DNA from 3 places in the Bradyrhizobium sp. 186 genome. Region 3 is predicted to be linked to each of the others. Evidence: predicted binding sites of a transcription regulator. Region 3 holds the regulator's gene; each other region holds the start of a gene.
The links. The regulator PhoB, encoded in region 3, activates phosphate uptake and scavenging genes when phosphate is short. The targets are predictions, from matches to a motif close to TGTCATNNANCTGTCAT.
Positions count from the first base shown of each region.

Region 1: ugpB (sn-glycerol-3-phosphate ABC transporter substrate-binding protein UgpB) is a predicted target of PhoB. The motif match lies at 1,002-1,018, and genes of this name have one in related genera.
Region 2: IVB18_RS07025 (DUF465 domain-containing protein) is a predicted target of PhoB. The motif match lies at 837-853, and genes of this name have one in related genera.

Region 1 covers NZ_CP082164.1:10,304,638-10,306,895, reverse strand. The annotation lists gene ugpB (sn-glycerol-3-phosphate ABC transporter substrate-binding protein UgpB) at 1-948, opposite strand, end outside; gene IVB18_RS49255 (CaiB/BaiF CoA-transferase family protein) at 1,345-2,258, opposite strand, start outside.
Region 2 covers NZ_CP082164.1:1,507,627-1,509,884, reverse strand. The annotation lists gene IVB18_RS07030 (NAD(P)/FAD-dependent oxidoreductase) at 1-458, shown strand, start outside; gene IVB18_RS07025 (DUF465 domain-containing protein) at 566-751, opposite strand; gene IVB18_RS07020 (hypothetical protein) at 915-1,172, opposite strand; gene IVB18_RS07015 (DUF465 domain-containing protein) at 1,080-1,286, shown strand; gene IVB18_RS07010 (hypothetical protein) at 1,437-1,655, shown strand; gene IVB18_RS07005 (hypothetical protein) at 1,678-1,929, shown strand; gene IVB18_RS07000 (GGDEF domain-containing protein) at 1,932-2,258, opposite strand, start outside.
Region 3 covers NZ_CP082164.1:532,666-534,923, forward strand. The annotation lists gene phoU (phosphate signaling complex protein PhoU) at 1-606, shown strand, start outside; gene phoB (phosphate regulon transcriptional regulator PhoB) at 629-1,336, shown strand; gene IVB18_RS02395 (GcrA family cell cycle regulator) at 1,638-2,150, opposite strand.

The DNA.
Region 1 (2,258 bases), 640 kb from region 3:
CTTGCCGCCCATGACCCAGAGCGAGGCGCCGCCGATGATCGAGTTCTGCGGTGCGCCCTTGACGTCCGGGTAATAGGGCATCGGCACGGCGGTGAAGGCGAACTTGGCCTGCGCCTTGACGTTGCCGAAGAACGCCGACGAGGTCAGGTAGATCGGGCATTCGCCCGACGTGAAGCGGCCTTCGCCGGTGTTGGTGCGGCCGGCATAGTCGTAGGTCTTGTCCTTCTGCAGCTCGACCAGCTTCTCGAGATGCTTGACCTGGAGCGGTCCGTTGAACTCCAGCACGGTGTCGAAACCGTCGAGGCCGTTGGCCTTGCTGGCGAGCGGCACGTTGTGCCAGGCGGAGAGCTGCTCGAGATTGACCCAGGTGACCCAGGAGCCGGAGAAGCCGCAAGTGGCGTGGCCGGCGGCCTTCAGCTTCTTGCCGGCTTCGAACACTTCAGGCCAGGTCTTCGGGATCTCGACATTGGCTTTCTTGAGCTCGTCGAGGTTGACCCACATCACGGTCGACGACGAATTGAAGGGGAACGACAGCATCTCGCCCTTCGAGGTCGAGTAGTAGCCGGTGATCGCGGGCAGGTAGGCCTTGGCATCGAACTTCTCGCCGGTCTCGGCCATCAGCTTGTAGACGGGCTTCACCGCGCCGGTCGCGGCCATCATGGTCGCGGTGCCGACTTCGAACACCTGCATGATGTGCGGAGCGTTGCCTGCGCGGAACGCCGCGATGCCCGCGTTCATCGTGTCGGCGTAATTGCCCTTGTAGGTTGGGATGACCTTGTAGTCGGTCTGCGCCGCGTTGAAGTCGGTGGCGAGCTTGACGATGACGTCGTTGTTGGCGCCGGTCATCGCGTGCCACCACTGGATTTCAGTCGCGGCCCATGCCGGCGAGGCGCCCAGACCAACCGTGGCTGCAACAGCGGCAGCCGCACCAAAGTGTCGAAGAGCCATCTAGAAACCTCCCTTGGGCCGTCAAAAATGATCGCTTGCGCTAGCAGCGCCATATGACGTTCACATGACTGTGTAAGCGGCCGAAATGAAAGCGGCAAGCACTGGAAAAGGGAAGCCGTCAAATAGGCGAAGGCGGCGCGGGCAGCCTCATCCGTTCGCGGTGCAGCATGAGCATTGGCGACAAGTGCAGCGCTGCCGCGAAAGCGGAGTGTGCAGGGAATTCGATGCGGCCGCAGATTAGCCTCTCCCGCTTGCCGGAGAGGCCGGCGCGTAGCGCCGGGTGAGGGCTCTCTCCGCTTGGGGATTTGTCCCATCGCAGAGACACCCTCTCCCCGACCCTCTCCCGCAGGCGGGAGAGGGAGCGCCCCTGCGTTGACGCTCGATCTTTGTCCTATCTCAGCGCTTGCGCTCGGGCCCGCAGACCGTGCCTTGCTCCACCATCGCGTCGATCTCGGCCCTTGAGTATCCGAACTCGCCCAGCACCTCGGCGGCGTGCTGGCTGAATTTCGGCGGCAGGCGGCGCAGGCTCGGCTTGCTGCGATCGAGCCGGATCGGCGAGGCGACGCCCTTGTACCAATCCTTCTCGATGATGTCGCCGCGATGGATGGTGTGCGGGTTGGTCAACGCCTGGTCGATCTTCTGCACGGGGCCTGCGGGCAGGCCCGCGGCGAGCAGGCGATTGCACAGCGGCTCGGCCTCGTGCTGGCTGAACACGGCGGCGAGCTCGGCGCGCAGCGCCTCGCGATTGGCGATGCGGTCCTTGTTGCGGGCAAAGCGCGGATCAGTACCTAGCTCGGGCTTGCCGATCTCCTTGGCGAGCTTGCGGAAGGTGCCGTCATTGCCGACGCCGATGAAGATGTTGTCAGTCTTGGTCGGGAAGATCGCATAGGGCACGAGATTGGGATGCTCGTTGCCAGTCAGGCCAGGCGGCTTGCCATGCATGAAATAATTCGCGGTGTGCGGATGCATGATGGCAAGGCCGGTCTCGTACAGCGTCGTCTCCAGGAACTGGCCCTGGCCCGAGCGCTGCCGCTCCGACAGCGCCATCAAGATGCCGATCGCCGCATAGAGGCCGGTGGTGATGTCGACCAGCGGCACGCCGATCCGCATCGGGCCGCTCTCGGGCGAACCGGTCGCCGCGATCATGCCGGTCATGGCCTGGATGATGGCGTCATAGCCGGGATTGCCGCCGCGCGGGCCGTCGGCGCCGAAGCCGCAGATCCGGCAATGCACGAGGCGCGGAAATTTTTCGCGCAGCACCTCGTTGCCGATGCCCCATTTCTCCAGCGTACCGGGCTTGAAATTCTCGA
Region 2 (2,258 bases), 970 kb from region 3:
GCATGCCGCTGGACCGGATTCCGCCGGCCTATCTCGCCAAGGGAAATTACTTCAGTTGCAGCGCCAAAGCGCCGTTCTCGCACCTGATCTATCCGGTGCCCGAGCCCGGCGGGCTCGGCGTTCATCTGACGCTGGACATGGCAGGCCAGGCGCGTTTCGGCCCGGACGTCGAGTGGATCGAGGCGATCGACTACGCGGTCGATCCCTCACGGGCCGAGCGCTTCTATCCGGCGATCCGCAAATACTGGCCGACGCTGCCCGATGGAGCGTTGCTGCCGAGCTACTCGGGCATTCGTCCGAAGATCGTGCCGCCGGCCGTCGCCACGCAGGATTTCCTGATACAGGGCCCGCCCGATCACGGCGTCGAAGGCCTGGTCAATCTGTTCGGCATCGAATCGCCGGGACTGACGTCATCGCTCGCAATCGCGGATCACGTCGCCGAGTTCGCTGGACTGTAGGTCTCGCGCAACATGTATGCGCGGCGCGCACCTTACGCAGAGATGAGCGCAAAAGCCTCATCCCTGCGTGAAAGGGTATGATCAACTCTACGCTGTTACGGGGGTTACTAGTGAAGCGTCTCGTGCGAGTTGTGCCTCAATCGCTCGATCTGGTCCTTGACCATCAACTTCCGGCGCTTCAACTCAACAATTCGCAGGTCGTCTGTTGAAAGGTGCACGAGAGCTTCGTGCAATTCGTTTTCGAGAGTTTTATGCTTCCGTTCCAATTCAACCAGATGTGCCTGAATTGTCATTCGAAACCTCCTCGGTAGGGGCAACCTTGGATTCGATCCGGACGGGCAAGTGTACATCACCGATTCGTTCTGTCGATGGGGTATCCGTCGTCGCAGTGTCATTTTTGAAAATTCATATGTAACCAAGCGTGAGTAAGGAACCACGCTGGAAATATCCATGATATCAATGCGCCCGCGCGGCGCCGTAGCGATCCCCAGAAATATCTTGCGGTGAACCCGTGAGCAACGATCCGAGATCGCTTGCGATCACGCCGCGCAAGGACGATAATTTCCACAGGGCATCCACAGCCTTAATCTCAAGCCTATCGGTTTTTCGGCCACCGCAGACATGACCAATGAAGATGCGCGCGAACTCGAAACCGAGCTCGCCCGGTTGCACCAGGAACACCGAGATCTCGATGCGGCGATCGATGCACTGCATCAATCGCCTGCCCCCGACCTATTGCGGTTACAGCGGTTGAAGAAACGCAAGCTGTTGTTGCGCGACCGCATTGCATTCATCGAAGACCAGATCACGCCCGACATCATCGCCTGATCCACAGCCATGTTTCGCGGGGGCTCTCCCGCATGTGAATCCGCTTGACTCGAAAAGAACAAAATAGGAACATTTCAACCCCAGCCGCCCCAAGAAAACGTCGAGCAAAACGTCGAGCAAACGTCCACCAAACGCCCAGGAAAAACGCGCATGTCAGCACCCGTTCTCTTCGACAACAGTCACTATGAACAAGCCTGCGACCAGGCGATCGCGATGTGCGACGGCAATCTGCGCAGCACCATCAAGGCGTTGATCATGGCCAACGAATATCTGGAAGCCGAACTCGAGGAATTGCAGGCGGCAATTTCCGCCGGCTGCATTCCGGAGACCTCCCGCAGCAAGACGCGGAGCAAGAGCAGCGCCGCCTGAGTTTACCACCCGGAGCAACGCCATGTCGGATGTGACCTACTACGTTGCAATGCCCTTCCTGATCGATGCCGACGGATCGCCGGTCGCAGGTGCGGCCGAGGAATGCCAGACATCGGCGGCCGCCTTGCGGCGCGCCGAGATTCTGGCGCACGGTGCCGGCCACATCGGCGCGGTCGCTTTCAGCCGCAGCGGCGATCCCATGACCGGCGAATTCGGCGACGCCAAATTGCTGCGCAAATTCGGCAACGTGCCGGACGACCTCGGCGCGCTTTAAAGTCAGCTGCTGACGAGCCTGATGCGCGGCTCATGCCGCCGGTGCGCCTTGCGGACATACATGGCGGCGTCGGCCTCCTCCAGAGCACGAGCAGCATCGGATTGCGGACCGAGCAGCGCGACGCCGGCGGAAGCGCCCGCAGTCACGCGCTGGCCGCGGAAGACAAAGGACAACTCGTCGACCGCCTGCTCGAGGATCGCGGCCTTCGCCTTGGCATCGGTCTCGCTGAGATTCCACAACAGCAGCGCGAACTCGTCACCGCCGAGCCGGCCGACCACGTCCGAAGCGCGGATCTGCTGCGTCAGTGTCCGCGCGATCGCCTTGAGCAC
Region 3 (2,258 bases):
GCGCTGATCCGGCGCGACGTCGCGCTCGGCCAGCGCGTGGTCGCAACCGACGTCGAGATCGACGTGCTCCAGAAGCGCATCGAGGAGCGCGCCGTACTGACCATCGCCCGCCGCCAGCCGATGGCGGTGGATCTGCGCGAGATCGTCGGCGCCATGCGCGTTGCGACGGATCTCGAGCGGATCGGCGATCTCGCCAAGAACATGGGCAAGCGCGTCGCGGCGCTGGAGACGGATTTCCATCCGCTCAAGCTGTTCCGCGGCCTGGAGCACATGACCGACCTCGTGCAGCAGCAAGTCAAGTCGGTGCTGGACGCCTATGCCGCGCATGATTTGCCGGCGGCGATGGCGGTGTGGAAAGGCGACGAGGAAGTCGACGCCATCTGCACCTCGCTGTTCCGCGAGCTCCTCACCTATATGATGGAGGATCCACGCAACATCTCGTTCTGCATCCATCTGATGTTCTGCGCCAAGAACATCGAGCGGATCGGCGACCACTCCACCAACATCGCCGAGACCGTGTTCTACATGATCGAAGGTCAGGCCATGACCGACAAGCGTCCGAAGGGCGACATGACGACCTTCGCCACGACGGTCCCGAATACTTGAATAGTTAAGGAGCGACGACACCATGGGCGCACGCATTATGGTGGTTGAGGACGAGGAAGCTCTGACCGAGCTTCTCCGCTACAACCTCGAAGGCGACGGCTATGACGTCGAGACGGTGATGCGCGGCGACGACGCCGACACCCGTCTCAAGGAGCATATCCCCGACCTGATCGTGCTCGACTGGATGCTGCCCGGGCTGTCCGGCATCGAGCTGTGCCGGCGGCTTCGCACCCGGCCGGATACTAAGCAGCTCCCGATCATCATGCTCACCGCCCGCGGTGAGGAGAGCGAGCGGGTGCGCGGGCTCGCGACCGGCGCCGACGACTACATCGTCAAGCCGTTCTCGGTGCCGGAGCTCCTGGCGCGCGTGAAGGGCCTGCTCAGGCGCGCAAGCCCGGAGCGGCTTGCCACCGTGCTCGCTTTTGGCGATATCGAGCTCGACCGGGAGAAGCGCCGCGTGGCGCGCTCGGGCCGGCCGATCGATCTCGGCCCGACCGAATATCGCCTGCTGGAGTTCTTCCTGGAACATCCGGGTCGGGTGTTCTCGCGCGAGCAACTGCTCGACAGCGTCTGGGGCCGCGACATCTATATTGACGAGCGTACCGTCGACGTCCACATCGGCCGTCTGCGCAAGCTGCTCAATCTCGGCCGCGAGCAGGACCCGATCCGCACCGTCCGCGGCGCCGGCTACGCGCTGGACGATCGTTTCGCGAAGGCGGAGCAGGCGTAAATTTTAGCGGGCTTGAGTTTGGCTGCGGCTACAATCTCAGCCGTCGTCCCGGACAAGCGTAGCTCCTGGCAACGCGCAGCGTTGTCCAGAGCGGAGCGCAGATCCGGGACCCACAACCACAGGGAGTGGTTGTTGCGCGAAAAAGGTCACTCCGAGTCCCCATAACTACATCTTTCGGTGGCTATGGGTCCCGGATCTGCGCGCTGCTCCGCGCGCTTGTCCAGGACGACAGCGAATGGAGTTTGCCGTCGTCAGTCGAGCTGCCGTCGCCTGGACGGTGAAGCCTTGATCGCCGACCAGCTCAGCGCGGCCCCGGCTTGGCCGGTGCGCGGCGACGATCAGCTGCCGGCTGGTACGCAACACGCGAATGCTGGGCGCAATAGGGCAGGCCCGAGAGCGCCCTGCCGCCGCAGAAGAAGAAGTCCGGGCTCGAGGGATCGCCGACCGGCCAGTGGCAGGTCGCCTCGTTCAGTTCGAGCAGCGACAACCGCTGGCTCATCGGCACCACGTTGTCGTAGGTGACCGGATCCGGCTCCTCCTCGACCTCGAAGGCCTGCGCCAGCGCGGTGTTGCCGCGCGAGATCGGACGGGTTACCCGCATCATATGCTGCGCGGGGCGCGCCTTGCGCGGCCGAGGAGCAGCGGATGATGGGCTCTTGGCCCGGCCGGACAGGCCGAGCCTGTGCACCTTTCCGATCACGGCGTTGCGGGTCACATTGCCGAGCTCAGCCGCGATCTGGCTGGCCGAAAGTCCGGCCTCCCAGAGCTTTTTCAACTGCTCGACGCGATCGTCGGACCAGGTCAAAACCGTCATTGCACCCTTTCCCTCGCTGCGCACCACCATGCTGGGGCCTCACAGCGAATGCCTAAGCCTTGAAAAACCCGTGCCGCCAGAATCCCTTGAGGCTCGCCGGGCGCGCGA